Regions from separate parts of the Flavitalea sp. genome, predicted to be linked through region 1. Evidence: riboswitches for the same ligand, from Rfam matches in the RefSeq annotation. Region 1 holds a riboswitch; the other holds the start of a gene.
What was found. A riboswitch is a leader RNA that binds a small molecule or an ion and turns the genes downstream of it on or off. The one in region 1 is predicted to bind thiamine pyrophosphate.
Positions count from the first base shown of each region.

Region 2: it holds a riboswitch for thiamine pyrophosphate, as region 1 does, so the genes downstream of both, VK664_RS18530 (TonB-dependent receptor) here and VK664_RS25455 (class I SAM-dependent methyltransferase) in region 1, are expected to answer to the same signal.

Region 1 is NZ_DATHKG010000162.1:12,501-20,641, forward strand. It holds gene VK664_RS25425 (CRTAC1 family protein) at 1-561, shown strand, start outside; gene VK664_RS25430 (tetratricopeptide repeat protein) at 636-2,348, opposite strand; gene VK664_RS25435 (VOC family protein) at 2,675-3,031, shown strand; gene VK664_RS25440 (Trm112 family protein) at 3,070-3,300, opposite strand; gene VK664_RS25445 (thiamine phosphate synthase) at 3,305-3,949, opposite strand; gene VK664_RS25450 (AIR synthase family protein) at 3,946-4,998, opposite strand; gene VK664_RS25455 (class I SAM-dependent methyltransferase) at 5,012-5,728, opposite strand; TPP riboswitch at 5,813-5,913, opposite strand; gene VK664_RS25460 (sensor histidine kinase) at 6,193-8,141, shown strand, end outside.
Region 2 is NZ_DATHKG010000114.1:13,459-21,599, reverse strand. It holds gene VK664_RS18530 (TonB-dependent receptor) at 1-2,197, opposite strand, end outside; TPP riboswitch at 2,314-2,418, opposite strand; gene VK664_RS18525 (head GIN domain-containing protein) at 2,704-3,417, shown strand; gene VK664_RS18520 (head GIN domain-containing protein) at 3,516-4,226, shown strand; tRNA gene VK664_RS18515 (tRNA-Met) at 4,342-4,413, shown strand; gene era (GTPase Era) at 4,458-5,480, shown strand; gene der (ribosome biogenesis GTPase Der) at 5,667-6,980, shown strand; gene VK664_RS18500 (hypothetical protein) at 7,217-7,414, shown strand; gene VK664_RS18495 (RNA polymerase sigma factor) at 7,705-8,141, shown strand, end outside.

The sequences.
Region 1 (8,141 bases):
CTCATATTCCGACAAACAGGACAGGTGAACGGATTACCCCGGTTCAGAGAAGAAATTATGGCGGTCAATGATTTTCCGACAGCAGAAGATAAAGCCCTCAAGGGTCAGACAGGAGTATTTTTTGCGAAAGTATTGAAAGAAAAAAAGATTATATACTCCGCGGCCGGACCTACAGGGGATTATGATAATGATGGAAGATTAGATATGTTCCTGCCAAGCTGGTGGCCTGAACTCCCGTCTATTTTACTGCACAATGAAACAATAAGCGGTAATTGGTTAAAGGTTCAGGTCAAGGGCACAAAAAAGGTTAACAGGATGGGTATAGGGTCAAAGATCAAAGTTTACCAGGCAGGAAAAACAGGCCAGGCAAGCGCATTATTGGGCTGCCAGGATATCAGCGTTGGATACGGATATGCCTCGGGGCAAACTGCGATTGCCCATTTTGGTATCGGAAAGATAAATTCAGTTGATATAGAAGTTATACTACCGAACGGAGCAGGAAAGCTTGTTCAAAAAAATGTAAAAACAAATCAAAAGATAATCTTGCAGGAAAACCAGTAATAAACCAGCATAAATATAAAGGCCGGTATAAATACACTGGTCAACAGTTTTTATTTTCGTTGTTGATACTAATGCTATTGTTTGTGCAAAGTTGATTCATGTTTTAATGCCAGTCTTACATCGGCGAGTTCAGCCCTGTCTGAATTAACGGGTTCAGAGATTTTTAGTAACTGCCGGAAATATTTATCTCTTTTAGCAACCTGGTTTGATAGCTCAGCTGCCCGCCCGGAGGAATAAAGTCCATTGAAGCGCCCTGGATGTTCCACTAAACTCGCCTCATAAGCAACCAGCGCTTTCTGGGGTTCATTCAATTCCATTAGCAGATCTCCCAATAGTTCTCTTGCAGGCAACACTTCACCCGGGGTTACTGCATGCTTCTGAGTTTTGTCTTCCATGTCAGCGGCTTCAGTCATCAATCTCAGTGCTTCTTCTCTTTTACCGGTTTTAAGTGCTGTCCATGCTTCTGCTGATTTCATCTGGATATGAACCTGGTTGGCCTTATACACATCTTTTTGTTCAAGAAGTTTGTCGCGTAAAATACCCATCTTTTTCAGTTCTGCTCTCGCTGAATCAGGATTGGCTGTATTGGCGAAGCCAAGCGCCCTCGCGAAATGGTATATAGACTTTTGCCAGGGATATTTTTCCCATTCAAGATCTGCAGGATGCAATTCAAGATTAGTGGCTTCTTTCCACAACCGGTTTTCAAGCACATAACGGGAAGGGATAGCCGCAAATGCATATGCCACCTTAAAATTTACCGGTGATACCTTATCGATGGATTTCAGGTACTCCCACTGCTGCATAGCAGACTTATTATCACCTTGCTGAAGGTAGGCATAGACGAGGTAGTCAAGTGTATGTAGCTCTTCGTCCCAGTGGCCCTGAATGCCGGAGGTTTCAGCATAACATTTAGCCGATGCGGATGCTGCGAGATTTGATTTTATATCTTCGTCCCATAAACCGAGACGTGTGAAAATATGAGAAGGCATATGTTGGGCATGCGCCGATGAGGGCGCAATAGCAGCATATTTACGGGCTTCCGGCAGGGCGAGTTCCGCGAGCTGGGGATAATCGTAGCTATGAATGATATAATGTATGATGCCCGGATGATCAGGTTGAATAACATACAACTCTTTAAGCATAGCCGCTGCCTTTTTTTGTTTTGTGAAAGATTTATCGGTTGGATCAGCGGCTGCCGTTAGTATTAAGGCATAAAATATAGCAGCTTCCTTATCATCAGGATGCGCACTGTATAATTTTTCCATTGCCTTTTCAAACCTGGCAAACCGTGTTGGATGATCAATTTTTTCCCAACCATTATAGAAGGTCGACACTGCATTGATATAATCCTCCTCTCTTTTTGTTTTTGCAGAAATGGTGGCTGCCATCCCAATTGCTTTGCTGCCCTTTTTGAGCTCAGCTTCAGTAGGCGGAGCCCATAAAGTATGGTAGTTAGACATAGCCACGCCCCAATAGGCCATTGCGCAGTCAGGTTGCTGGTCGATAATCCTGGCAAAGACCTTTTCTGATTCATCGTATTCAAAAGAATGCAAAAGGGCTACACCAAGTTCAAAGTCTTTTTTTACTTCGGGTGAACAGGAAGACACAAAACCTACTGTACCAAATTGTTTGTCCGGGCTACCACAGGCAATCAATTCACCGCGTTTGAGATTGAGAGCGGTAATAGCCTCGGTTGAAGGCTGTTCATTTTTTTCCTTGCAGGCGGCAAAAATCAAAAAGAGAAGGCAGCAAAAAAAAGAATAGACCCATGGTAATATTCCTTTCATAAATGTTGGTTATGTTTTAAACTATTTATAAAAGCCTGCAGGATCGGCTTGAGGTTGCAACTAATCTGTCTTGCCGAATGTAAGAAATTTGCTGGTGTATTAGTGAAATTTTGACTAACTTCTGGATGTTAAATTGCACCGCAACCGTATTTCAGACTAAATGAGTAGTCTTGCTATTTTCCGAACTCGTTGTGGATCCCCGGCGGAGCATTCTATATGACCTTTAAAATAAATTATGCACATATGAAACGCCCATTTACAGTCTTTTGACACATAGTGAAATTCCCTTGGGCGTTCCATATGACCTTTAAAAATAATTATGAGATATGAAAGCAATTGAAATCATTTCCATTCCGGTTACCGATCAGGCGCGGGCGAAAGAATTTTACCTCAACCTTGGATTTGAATTAATGGTCGAAGCTCCATTTGAAGAAGGCAAACAATGGATACAACTCGGATTTCCGGATAGTGCAGTTTCTATTACATTGGTTACCTGGTTCAAAAACATGCCCCCGGGATGCATTGATGGCCTGGTCATTCAAACCGATGATATCAAAGGAGAAATTGCAGCACTGGCTGCAAAGGGTATAGTAGCTGGCCCGATTGATACAACTCCGTGGGGACAGTTCGCAGCATTGAAGGATCCGGATGGTAACCGTTTAAGTTTACACGAACGCAGGTAACTGCAAAGTGAAGTAAATATAACCGTCATTTATTACCATCATTTATAATCGTCATTGTTTTCAATCAGCTTTTTTTCCAGTTGAAATTCGCGGTATTCATCTGGTGTCATAATGGGTATGCCATGTACTATGGGATAGAAACGATTGCAGCCGGCGCAATGTAAAATTCCTTTCAGAATATCGCCCTCCAGATCTTTTATGAATATCTCTAATGATAAATCATGTTTATCAAAAGGGCAGCAAAGTTTTTCAATTGTTTTTTGCTTCATATTTCTATATTTTTTCACTTAAGGCTTTTAAATATGCCCGTGTTGCGAGCAGTGGATCATTACTTTTTAATATTCCACCAATAACGGCCACCCCATCAAAAGAAATAGTCTGTTTAAGCAATTGGATATTTTCAGGTGTGATTCCTCCGGAAATATAAACCGTCATATCTGTAAGCTGCTTCGTTTTTTGAATTATAGATGGTGTTACAATTTCACAGCTACCGGCAGAAGATGAAGGAAACATAGAGCAAAACGAGACATAATCCAGTTCATTTCTCATGGCCCAATCGATTATGTTGAAATCGTTACCACAGGTTATGCCGGCGCTAAAGCTTCTACCTACCAATCTTTTAATAGCTGGATAATCATGCGGTATTTTGTCGAAATGAATTCCATCAAGTGCAGGATGTGTCTGCAACAATAAATAATCTTCATTGATGAATGCCGGTACGTAATACGGTTTGCAAAGGCTGCAGATCGTTGTAATTATTTCAGATTTACCAGACGTAACGCTCCAGCGGTTCCATATCTGAACTGCACTGATACCGCCTTGTAATGCTGCCTCCAGTCTCGTGACAAGAAGGTCTTTCTGTATTGAAGGATCTATTACCAGGTATACCCCGCCTTCCGGCTTTCTTGAATTTTTCATTTCAGACCTTTGTTACATGCTAAAAAAAATGCGTCCCAGTACGGATCCTTACTGAAATAAGGCATTGGCTTTTTAACTAAATCCTCAATCAGCTTATAGCCAAATTGTTTTTCTTTAAACTCACCTATTACTGTGGCGCTGATATTATTTTGTTGTAAACGCTGTAAAACATTTTGTGCCTTTTCTTTTTCTGCAGCAATGATCATGGCGCCTGCCCCAATACAAAAGCGGTGGTCAAGTTCAAACAGATTACAAATTTTCTGTGTCGTACTACCGGCAGGCAAATTGTTATTGTCAACCCAAACTCCGTTTCCCGACGCTATTGCCATTTCATATACGGCTCCCAGTACACCGCCTTCGGTGACATCATGCATAGCGGTAACTTCTGTAAAATTGCTGTTATTATCAGCCGCAACTAATCCGTCCTTTAATGAGGATGTTTGATAAAAGAGTCTGCAACCTTCATCATAAATTTCTTTACCCAGTTTATTTTTCACTGTTTCGGGGAAACTCATAGCAAGTATGGCAGCTGATGATATTCCACATTCCTTGGTTAGAATTATGACGTTACCTGCTTGCGCATTTTTACTTATCCTGATCTTTTCTTTTGGCGCTGTAAGCAACATGGTTCCACCTCCTGCAATAGTAGATCGCTGTCCTTCAATGCCACCTGTATGTCCGCCTGTTATCGAAATACCCGCTTCGTGGCAGTATTTGTGTACAAAATGCCAGTAAATTTTAAAATCATGTTTACTTAGACTAACTGGCAGATTCAATACCATCTGAACATACATAGGCGCAAAGCCGGTAGTTGCCATATCATTGGCCATCAGGTGAACCGATAACCAGGCCGATTCCTGCAAGCCCAGGGAAGGAATTAACGATAACGGGTCACTGGTCAGCGCCATCGCCATTTGTCCGGGCAGATCAATAACCGATACATCTATACCAAAGCCTGGCCCGGTAGACACTTCATTTCGCTGAAAGCCACAGTGTTTTAGAATAACTTCTTCAAAAGCCTCGTTTTCAATTTTACCCGACAAAAACATAGCGCAGTTTTAATCAATCAAGAAACTTTATATACAATCCAAAGAAATCACCAACAGGAACACTCCATTGTTGTACAGGAAACCATTTTGGCAGACCAGTACAGGTCCATTCAAGACTATAAGCGCGTCCTTTTAATGCAATATCTATCTGTTGAATCAGCAGCCCGGGAGTATAAAAGGTGGCCGTAATATAGAATGGATTTTTGCCGAAAGCCTGTTGTATTTTACGTCGTATAAATTTGGGAGAGTTACGGTTCATCATTCCAAAGGCAATGCCAGATCTGGCTACTCTTGCAGCTTCCTGTATAACCTTAACGGGATTAATATAATACTCAAAGGTGGTTATGAAGGCAACGGCATCAAATGTATCGTCTTTAAAAGGCATATGGTGTGAATCGGCGTTCACCAGGTCACCATTAAAAAGATGCACGCCCTGTCCGAGCATAAAAGGTGAAATATCTGCTCCGGTCGCATCAATACCAATCTGATTCCACCACCGCGTAAACCTGGTGGTGCCGCAACCAAATTCGAGTAGTTCTTTTACCCTGGTATCGCATTTGAGCAACTGTCCCATTACCTTCTTTTGCCACAATTCGGCTCTTTTATAACGGCCTTCATACCATTGTTCATATGTATCTGTATGCTCCCTGTTGAAGAACCATTCTTTCCGACCCTGCCATTTTATCAATCCCCGGGTTACCTGGCTGAAATTATTTTTCTGCAGTTCCATTGTTATGTTTTAAAAAGTAAAGCCTTGTTTCCTGCCGGAATTATGGTGCAGGAAACAAGGCTTTTATAAAACAGTTGAACTGAAAATAACTGGCCTTTGCATCCCTACGCCGGTATTATCCGGATCAGGTAACGGGTATTATCTCAGCCTTTAAATTATTATTAAAAGCACCCCGTGCAAGATTGAAGCAATTTAAGTGTTTTTTTTATGTGTTATGTATTAACCCGGAGGCTGGCATTATCTTTTAAAGATTTCAATAAGTGGAATCAGCTACTTTAATAATGTTAGTAGCTATTTCCTTTGGGCATGGCTATTCCTCATCGTAACTTGTAGTACGCTATAAGAGTAAACGCTTAAATGGATAATTAAATATATTTAAATTGAAATTAATCCGTGCTGAGCGCAGTTATTGCAGCATATTTCCTGGTGCGGCTATATTAGAACGTTAGAAACCAAAAGATATCTTGAAAAAGCCCGTCGATAATCAAAATGCGAACCATAACAATGCCAATCCTTTAGCAGGTCGGCATCTGGTATATGATAGTGAACCGAAACATGAATCGGATGCACCTACCAGAGCTATTCAGTCTGTGATAGACAAGCTTTCGCGTGAAAATGAAGCATTGAAAAAAGCAAATGGTGAACTTATCGAAGCCAATATCAGGTTGCAGTTTACGAAAAAAGACCAGGATATCAGGCAGGCACAGGCGAACCTCAATGCGATGGTGGAAAACTTTGACGGGTATGTATGGAGCATTGATAGGTCACACCGGTACCTGGTATTGAATTCGCGGTTACGCAATACAATTAAAGATATATATGGGATGGATGTAAATCCCGGTGATAGCGTTCAGGATGTGCTGAATTCTTCAGATCCTTCGCAGATTTTAAATTGGGAGACCTTGTATAAGGAATCTTTCGCCGGGAAGGCACAGCGCCTGGTACATGAGTTTTCTCATGAGGGCGAAGTACTTTATTTTGATATGTCTATCAATCCCATCTATGACGGTTCTTCGGTAATAGGCGTTACATGTTTTGCCCGTGATATTACGCTTGAAAAAATACAAGAAAATAAACTGCATTCAAACGAAACCCGCTTTGAGGTACTTATCGAAAAAAGTCACAATGGGATTGCTTTGTTTGGCGCCGATAGCAAAATTAGTTATGTATCACCGTCAGTGTCAAACATTCTTGGATATACCAGGGACGAATTGTTGGTAACGCATCCAGCAGTACTTTATCATCCGGATGATGTACAGGCGATTAATGCGGTATTAAATGATCTGCAGACTTTGTATGGCGAAACAAGACAACTCACCTACCGCTTAAGGCATAAAAACGGGGAATGGAGATGGATCAGTTCAATTGTAACAAACATGCTCCGGGAGCCTTTGATAAACGCCTTTGTTCTTAACTACCGGGACGTTACAGAAGAATTTAAGGCGGAGGAGAATCTGAAAAAAGCAACCATCCAAAGGACCGCCATACTCAATTCATTAACTGCGAGAATTGCCCTGCTTGATGAAAAAGGTAACATCATTGATGTAAATGAAGCCTGGAGTAAGTCTTCAGATCAAAATGAATTAACAGGAAATTGCTATACTGAATCGATCAATTATATAGTAGTGGCGGAAAAAGCAAAACTATTGTCGCCACAAGCCGGCAAAAAAATAGCTGCTGCCATAAGAGATGTAATTGCAGGCAGGATCGACCAATTTGTTTTGGAATATGCCTGCAAAACTCCCTCCGGCCAGAAATGGTTCTATTTAATAGTGAGGCCGGTGTTTGGAATTAATTCCGGCGCCGTTGTTTCACATTTTGATATTACCGAAATTAAAATCGCCGAACAAATAATAAGAAATTCCGAACAGCTTTACCGCTCATTGTTTAATGACAGCCCTATTGCTAAGTGGGTGGTTGACAGGAAAAACCTGGGTTACCTGGAAGTAAACGATATGGCAGTTTCTCACTATGGTTATTCCAGGGAGGAATTTTTGCAAATGACCGCTTTCGATCTCCGATTACCGGATAACAGGAAAGAACTGGAAGTCATCCGCCAGAATAGGAAGTGTAATGACTTTAAGAACAGGCTGGTAACACATGTTAAAAAAAATGGAGAGACGCTTATTGCAGAAGTATTTGTGCACCCGATAATCTATAAAGACACGGATGCCTACCTGGTGATCGCACATGATATATCCAGGACTTTACAGTTACAGGATGAGCTTACAAAAGAAAAAGTGAACCGTCAGATTGATATAACCAAGGCCACTATTGAGGCCCAGGAAAAAGAACGTGGTGAACTTGGAAAAGAACTTCATGATAATGTAAATCAAATGCTGGCTACCGCCAGGCTTTGTCTTTCCGCTTATCAGACAAATCCCCAGAAGGATGAAACTATTCTTAGAAAAAG
Region 2 (8,141 bases), on a different contig from region 1:
CCAGCAACCGCCGCAAGCTATAAGAGAGGCGAACATCCTGCACGAAATAATCATCAATGCTTCTTGACCTGGACGATGTGTTGTCAAGATATTGACGACTGACGTATTTACTAAAGAGATTTATCTCAAGATTTTTAACCGGCACCAGATTAACACCCGCGAACCCTGTTACGGCCGGTGAAAACGAGATATCAGTTTCACCATGAGGGATGACTTTCTGCCCACCTGCATCATAATCATCAATGTATTCAGTAAAATTGTTAATCCGGTTACGGCTTAAAGTAAGATTTCCTGAAATGTTCAACCAATCTGTAAGCACAGCCTTACCCTGCAGTTCAATTCCCATCCTGTAGCTGTCTGGAATATTGGTCCTTGTCTGCCCTCCGACATCATTGATCTTGCCGGTTTGCACAAGTTGATTTTTGTAAAGCATATAATATAACACAAGCCCCCAGCTATACTGCCCTTCTCTTTTCTCAATCCCTGCTTCGAAGTCATGCATGCGTTCAGGACTCGGTTGCTGGGTGATGCCTGCTTCAAAATCGTCACGGTTTGGTTCTTTGTTACCCATGGCATAAGAGGCATAAACCTGGTAATTATTTTTATTATATGATAAACCAAGTTTAGGATTTACAAAATCGTAGGTGTTCCTGATCAGGAGGGTCGGATTGTTGCGGAACCCGCCAAGATCATACAGGATTCTTCGGTATTGAATGTCTCCAAAAATCTCCAGGCCAGGCATGATGGAATATTGGTATTTCGCATAGGCGTTTACGTCAGTCTTGTAAGCATCAAGATCATACCATTTGTATTGGTTTGGAAACCCTGCTGCGGCCCAGGGTACCAGTCCGAAATGATTTCCATCGTACCGGTTCCATCCGCCGCCAGCGGTGAGCTCGGACCGGTCTGTTTTATATTGCAGGGAGATGACTTGTCCATAATATTTGTTGTCAAGCCATAGCTGGCGAACAAGATCGGTTTCTTTGCTGGTGTCAGTACCGCTGATGAAATTTGGCAGACCATAGTCTGAATATAATTCCCCCGCCTGGTAATTTTCATAATAACCTTTACCGTTGGACAGAAAAAAAGCAGTGTTGAAACTAAGCCTGGTATTGAACTGGTGATTAAAAAGTAACTGGAAATGATCCTGCTGATAATTGTCTGTTTCGTTATCATAAGGCGTACCTGGTTTTTCAGTGCCCGACGAATTATATGTTCTGTTTGAATCGAGGTAACTTTCCGGTATACCGTTCCAGGATTGATATGTTTTCTCTTTTCCTGAAAAAACATTTAGCCTTAGCGCGGATTTTTTTGACAGATAAGCCCCGGATATAAAAAACGAACTCAGATCACTGCTTGCCCTGTCTACATAGCCATCGCTGGAGATTTTTGATAAACGGGCATCGATTGTAAAATGATCCGCGATGATGCCGCTCCCTGCTTTCACTGTATGTTTCCAGGTGTTGAATGAACCCAGGCTGTTATTGATCTCCGCATAAGGAGAGGTGTTCACTTCATTGGTGCTGAAATTCATTGTTGCTCCAAATGCACCTGCACCATTGGAAGAAGTTCCTACACCACGTTGTATCTGTACGCTGTTAATTGATGACGCGAAATCCGGCAGATTAACAAAAAACAAGCCCTGTGATTCAGCATCATTGTAGGGAATGCCATTGATAGTCATGTTTATCCGGGTCGCATCTGACCCCCGGATCCTTATACCTGTATAGCCAACCCCGTTACCGGCGTCTGAATTAATGACAACGGAAGGAGTCTGATTTAGGATATAAGGAATGTCCTGGGCGAAATTCAGCTTTTCAATGTCTTTTTTTGCCAGGTTGGTTTTGGTGAAAGGGGCCTTATCGCCCGCCCTGATGGCCTTCACTTCTACAGGTTGCATCATCAGGTTGAATCTCTGCAAAGCCACGGAAATGTCAGTCTCGTTCCCTGTAAGTTTTTGTTCATTGCTGCGATAACCCAGGCTACTGACTTTGAGCGGTTGATTGCTCCGGCCCGGGTTTCGGAAATAGAAATAACCCGAATCGTTGGTGAGTGTGGTTGACTCATCTCCTAATTCTACTGTTGCCGCTGCTACTGCGGTGCCGGTGGTGGCGTCTGTTACTCTGCCGCGTATTTGCTGGGAGAGCACAGTCTGGGAAATCAATAAGTAGCAAATCCCCAAAAACAATTTTTGCATGTCCATTAAAGTTTAAATGGTGTCCCGTGAACAAACCGCTATTTATTTGAAGCGATCCTGTAAACGGAATAAAAATTGATTTGAAGGAAATGCTGCGGAAAAGAAGTGTAGGTGTGAATGCTAAAAACTACCTTCCCTGCGCAGGCATTACCCTGTCCAGGTTCTACGGGTATTATCTCAGCCTTGCCGGTTTTAACCGCAAAGCACCCCGAGGAATCTGAGAAATGTCCGGTGTTCGGACGGCTGCAAATATAGTAACAATTTTTTTTTCTGCTGTAACATTTGCAGGTTGAGAGCCGTCACACTTAAATAATACAAGATAGCCCGGTTTGAAACATTTTGATAATATCAGCTACTTTACGAAAGTTCAACGACAGCTAATAAAAACCGCATAAATGAACGTGTCAATTATTTGATTGCATAAATAATCGGATCAATCATTAAATCATATAAATCTATCACCACTTAATATTTATCACTGCTTAATATTTTTAACAATGAAACATATGAAATCACTCAGCCTTTTTTTATTCGGATTTCTTTTTGCGTTTACAACATTTGCACAAACAGCTATAAAGGACGCAAATGCGGAAGTGAGACCAGCTAAAAACTTTCATGCAGTCCGCGTTTCCAGTGGCATTGAACTGATCCTGGTACAGGGAAATGAAGAAGCACTTGCGGTAAGCGCGGTAAATGAAGAACATCGTAAAAATATAAAGACCGTGGTAGATGATGGTGTTCTTAAGATCACCTATGACAACAGTGTATGGAGAAAAAATCAGGGTAACAGGAAACTGAAAGCTTATGTTTCTGCCGTAAAAATCGATGACATCCATGTATCTTCCGGAGCCACTGTGAAAATCGATGGCAAGCTGAAATCGCCGGAGCTGGGAATAGATGTTTCAAGTGGTGCAAATTTCAAAGGTGAAATAAATGCCGACCGTCTTGTTGTGGATCAAAGCAGTGGATCGGTGGTGGATATTTCAGGCGCCGCGGGAATTCTGAAAGTAGAAGGCAGCAGTGGAAGTGTATTCAATGGTTATGATCTTACAGTAGAAAATGGCGAAGCAGATATCAGCAGCGGTGGTCTGATCCATGTAACTGTGAACAAAGAACTTTCAGCAGAAGCCAGCAGTGGTGGATCGATATCTTATAAAGGAAATGGTGTGATCAGGAACATCAAAACCGGCAGTGGTGGCAGTGTTCAGAAAAAAAGCTAATGCTGGTCTGTTTAAGCTCCCTCAAACACTTCAAACAATTAAATAACTAAATAATTCATCACTAACCACTAACAACTCACCACTAATTATACAATGTCATGAAAAAGATGCTTTCAATACTTGCCTTCTCTGTTTTAGTAATTTCGGCAAGAGCCCAACAGATAAACGACCCGAATGTTGAAGTAAGGCCACTAAAAGGTTTTAATTCCATCAAAGTTTCAAACGCTATCGACCTGTATTTGTCACAGGGTGACGAAGAAGCCGTAGCTGTGAGTGCTGACAAAGTTGCCTGGCGTAATCATATCAAAACTTCCGTACAGGGAGGAGTTTTAAAAATATGGTATGAAAATACCGGCGATGGATTTAAGATGGGAAACCGTAAACTGAAGGCATATGTGTCAGTTAGGGATTTAGTAAACCTGGAAGCCTCCGGTGCATCCGACGTTGTAATAAAAGGAAAGCTGACCGGTGGTGACGTTCGTATTGAAATGAACGGAGCGAGTGATTTTAAAGGAAGTGTTGATCTCAAATCGCTTGACCTGAAATTGAATGGCGCCTCTGATGCAACTATCACCGGTAGGGTAGTATCACTGAAAGTGGATGCAAACGGCGCGAGCGACCTGAAAGGATATGAACTCGAAACCGATGTTTGTACCGCGGAAGCAAGCGGAGCCTCAGATATTAAAATCACAGTCAATAAAGAATTAAGTGCCCGTGCTTCAGGAGCAAGCGGGGTATATTATAAAGGAAGCGGGGTAATCAGGGACATTAAATCCAGTGGTGCCAGCAGCATATCAAAAAAAGGATAAGTATCTCTAAAAAAGGATTACAAGTTAATTAAATCAGAAATGATTGAATCTTTATACAAAAGGTTCAATCATTTTTGGTTTAAATGATGAAACGACATACATTTGCAACCCACATCGCGAAGTAGAGCAGCGGTAGCTCGTCGGGCTCATAACCCGAAGGTCGGAGGTTCGATCCCTCCCTTCGCAACAAAATCAAGGCTCCCAGGAGCCTTTTTTTATTTGTAATAATTCGTGTCTTCTGAACTCCGAGTGTGGCCCGCATTCGCCAAAGGCTTCGGCGGGCGCAGCCCGGCGAATGCGATCAACGAGCAGCCCGGCCAGTGCGATCAACGATTTTGTTATCGGCACCGGCCTTTAAATTATCTTTATATCAATAATTCTATAGTGAAGTCAGGTTTTGTAAACATTTTTGGTAAGCCTAACGCGGGCAAAAGCACTTTTCTCAATGCAATGATTGGAGAAAAGCTTGCTATTGTTTCATCTAAGGTTCAAACCACCCGTCACCGCATAAAAGGCATTCTTACCGGTGATGATTACCAGGTAATTATTTCTGATACTCCGGGAATCATTGAACCGAAGTACAAACTGCATGAGAAAATGATGCACGCTGTAAAAAATGCCCTCGAAGATGCCGATCTCGCACTTTTGATAGTTGATGTAAATGAAGATCCTGAAGAAGCAAATACCATTTTTGAAGCGTTGAAACTGAGAGTACCGGCCATCGTGGTACTTAATAAGATAGATAAGGCAAAACAGGAAAAAATTGAACAAACGGGCAAATTCTTCAGTGAAAAAAAATACTGCAAAGAAATTATTGCCATCTCCGCTATTACCGGGGTTCAACAAAACGAACTCGTGAAAGTGATGCTAAAATATCTGCCTGTTGGAGAAGCATTTTACGAAGGAGACGAAATGACAGATCTTCCCACAAAGTTTTTTGTGGGAGAAATGATCCGCGAGAAGATTTTCAATCTTTTCAAGGATGAGATACCTTATCACACTACGGTAGCAATAAAAGAATTCAAGGAAAAATCGACCCTAATTAAGATTTCGGCAGATATCATCGTTCAGCGGGATACTCAAAAAGGTATTTTGCTCGGCGAAGGCGGAAAGATGATCAGGCAACTTGGAACAGAAGCCCGCAAAGATATTGAACAGTTCCTTGGGCAGAAAGTGTTCCTCGAGCTGTTTGTGCGTGTGAAGCCGAAATGGCGCGATAATGATTTTATGTTGAAAGAATACGGTTACTATTGAGTTATGAGTTATGAGTTATGAGTGATGAGTTAAGTGGTTTAGTGAATGTTGGGCCGTAAATAGCAAATATTGAATGGGGCACAACCCCGATAGGGGGTTGACTTCGAATAACCCGGGGTGAAACCCGGGGATAAATTTTAATTCCGGTGGATCCATTTTTTTGGTTCACCATATAATAATTACAGAATGGGTTTTACAGTAGCAGTGGTCGGAAGGCCGAACGTCGGGAAAAGTACCTTTTTTAATCGCTTGCTTGAACAAAGGAAGGCAATCGTAGACGATTTTAGCGGGGTGACCCGCGACCGCCAGTATGGAGTTGCAGACTGGAATGGGAAAAATTTCAACATAATAGATACTGGCGGATTCGTGGCCCGCAGCGAAGATGTCTTTGAAAGAGAGATTCGCAAGCAGGTTCACATAGCAGTAGAAGAAGCGAATGCCATCGTGTTTATGGTTGATGCTTCCATAGGTATTACCGAAATGGATAGCTCCATGGCCGAAATACTGAGAAAGTCCTCCAAACCCGTGTTACTTGTTGTCAATAAGGTTGACAACCACGAACGTTTAATGGAGGCATCTGAGTTTTATTCCCTCGGTTTTGAACATATCTATTTTCTTTCGTCGATGAGTGGCACAGGCACAGGTGAACTCCTTGATGCTTTAGCTGATCTGATTACCGAAGAACAATCATCCGATACGCTGGATCTTGATGCCTTACCCAAGTTTGCCATTATGGGTCAGCCAAATGTGGGCAAATCATCTTTGCTCAATGCCCTGGTTGGCCAGGAGCGTACAATTGTCAGCGATATCGCGGGAACAACAAGGGATACGATCCATACCCACTACAATCTTTTTCAGAAGGACTTCATCCTTATTGATACGGCTGGTATCCGGAGGAAATCTAAAGTGCATGAAGATCTTGAGTTTTATTCAGTGATTCGGGCTGTTAAAGCAATGGATGAATGTGATATCTGCCTGATGGTGCTTGATGCCGAAAAGGGCATAGCAGCCCAGGACCTGAATATTTTTGGCCTGGCGGCTAAAAAAGGCAAAGGGGTGGTAGTGCTGGTAAATAAGTGGGACCTCATGGAAAAGGAAACAAATACTGCCCGGGATTATGAGGCGGAACTCAAAAAACGTATCGCTCCTTTTACCGACGTGCCAATTCTTTTTGTTTCTGCAAAAGATAAAACCAGGATTTATAAAGCAATTGAACTTGCCCTGGAAGTTTTTGAAAATAAAAAACGCAAGGTTCAGACCTCCAAACTGAACGATATCATGCTCAAAGCCATTGAATCGTACCACCCACCGGTCGTGCGAGGTAACCCGGTGAAAATCAAGTATGTAACCCAACTTCCAACCAATGTTCCTTCATTTGCATTTTTCTGTAATTTCCCGGATGATGTGAAGGAGCCCTACAAAAACTACCTCGAAAACCAGCTAAGGAAGAACTTCAATTTTACAGGCGTGCCAATCCGTTTATTTTTCCGTAAAAAATAAAACGGCACAATTAAAAAATAAAACGGCATAATTATGGCCGGGTAGGGAGGCAGTGCTCAAAAGGCACGGTTTTTGAAAAATAGATTTATCGAATTCATCATATGTTATTCGGTCAACTAATTAATCGTTTAAATGCGCACTTATTTAACAAAATATTCGAAATTAATCCCGCGGAACGCAATTAATTGATATTTGTTATTAGATTTGCGCCATCTTTAATCAAAAAAAATATTCAGATGAAAAAATTTCTTGCAATCATCGCTATCACATCAATCATGGCTTCATGCACAGACAGCTCAACTACTGAAGAAACAAATGCGGATTCTAGTGCTCCACTTCAGAGCGCTCCGGATTCATCTTCAATTACACCTGATACTTCAGCTTTGAAGGCTGATACTTCAACTGTAAAGCCAGACAGTCCTGCAGTAAAATAAGTAGTCCTGCAGTAAAATCAAAGGATATCATTGCATTTGCTATATAGGTCCTCCCGTTAACCGGGAGGATTTTTTTTTGGTGGAAGGGAAGCCTTTCCTAAAACGTTTTAGTAGATAACAAGGTTAATGTTTCACTTCAGGATTATCTTGCAAGAACGGGCTTCTTCCATTGCTGTTTAATATCCTGCACCAGCTCCAGGCATTAATGCTTAAGTGTTGGTAATCAGGACCATTTTAGAGATTGCTAAAAGCAGTTTTACCGAAAGCCATAAGAAAACCGATTGTCTTTGATGCTGAATCATGATCAAAATGAACTGCTGGCGCAATTTAGGTCAGGCGATAGAGCTGCCTTTGAACAGGTGTTCAGGTTGTATTTAAAACCATTACGCCTGAATGCTTTCCTGATACTCAGGAATGAGCAGGAGTCTGAAGACCTGGTTCAGCAATTGTTTCTCGATATCTGGAATCAACAGCTATACAGGAATATTCAGAAATCGCTGAAAGCCTACCTGCATACCGCCATTAAACATCGCTGCCTGAATTATCTCAAGAATGTAAGCAGACAAACAAAAAACCTGCACGAATATGCCGGGCAACTTGAAATAAATACCACAGAAACGGACGAACTACCTTCGCCACAATTGCTTACAGTTCTCGATGGATTGCCGGTGCAGCAATTGAAAGCTTTTCACCTGATCCATATGGATAATAAACGTTACCAGGAAGC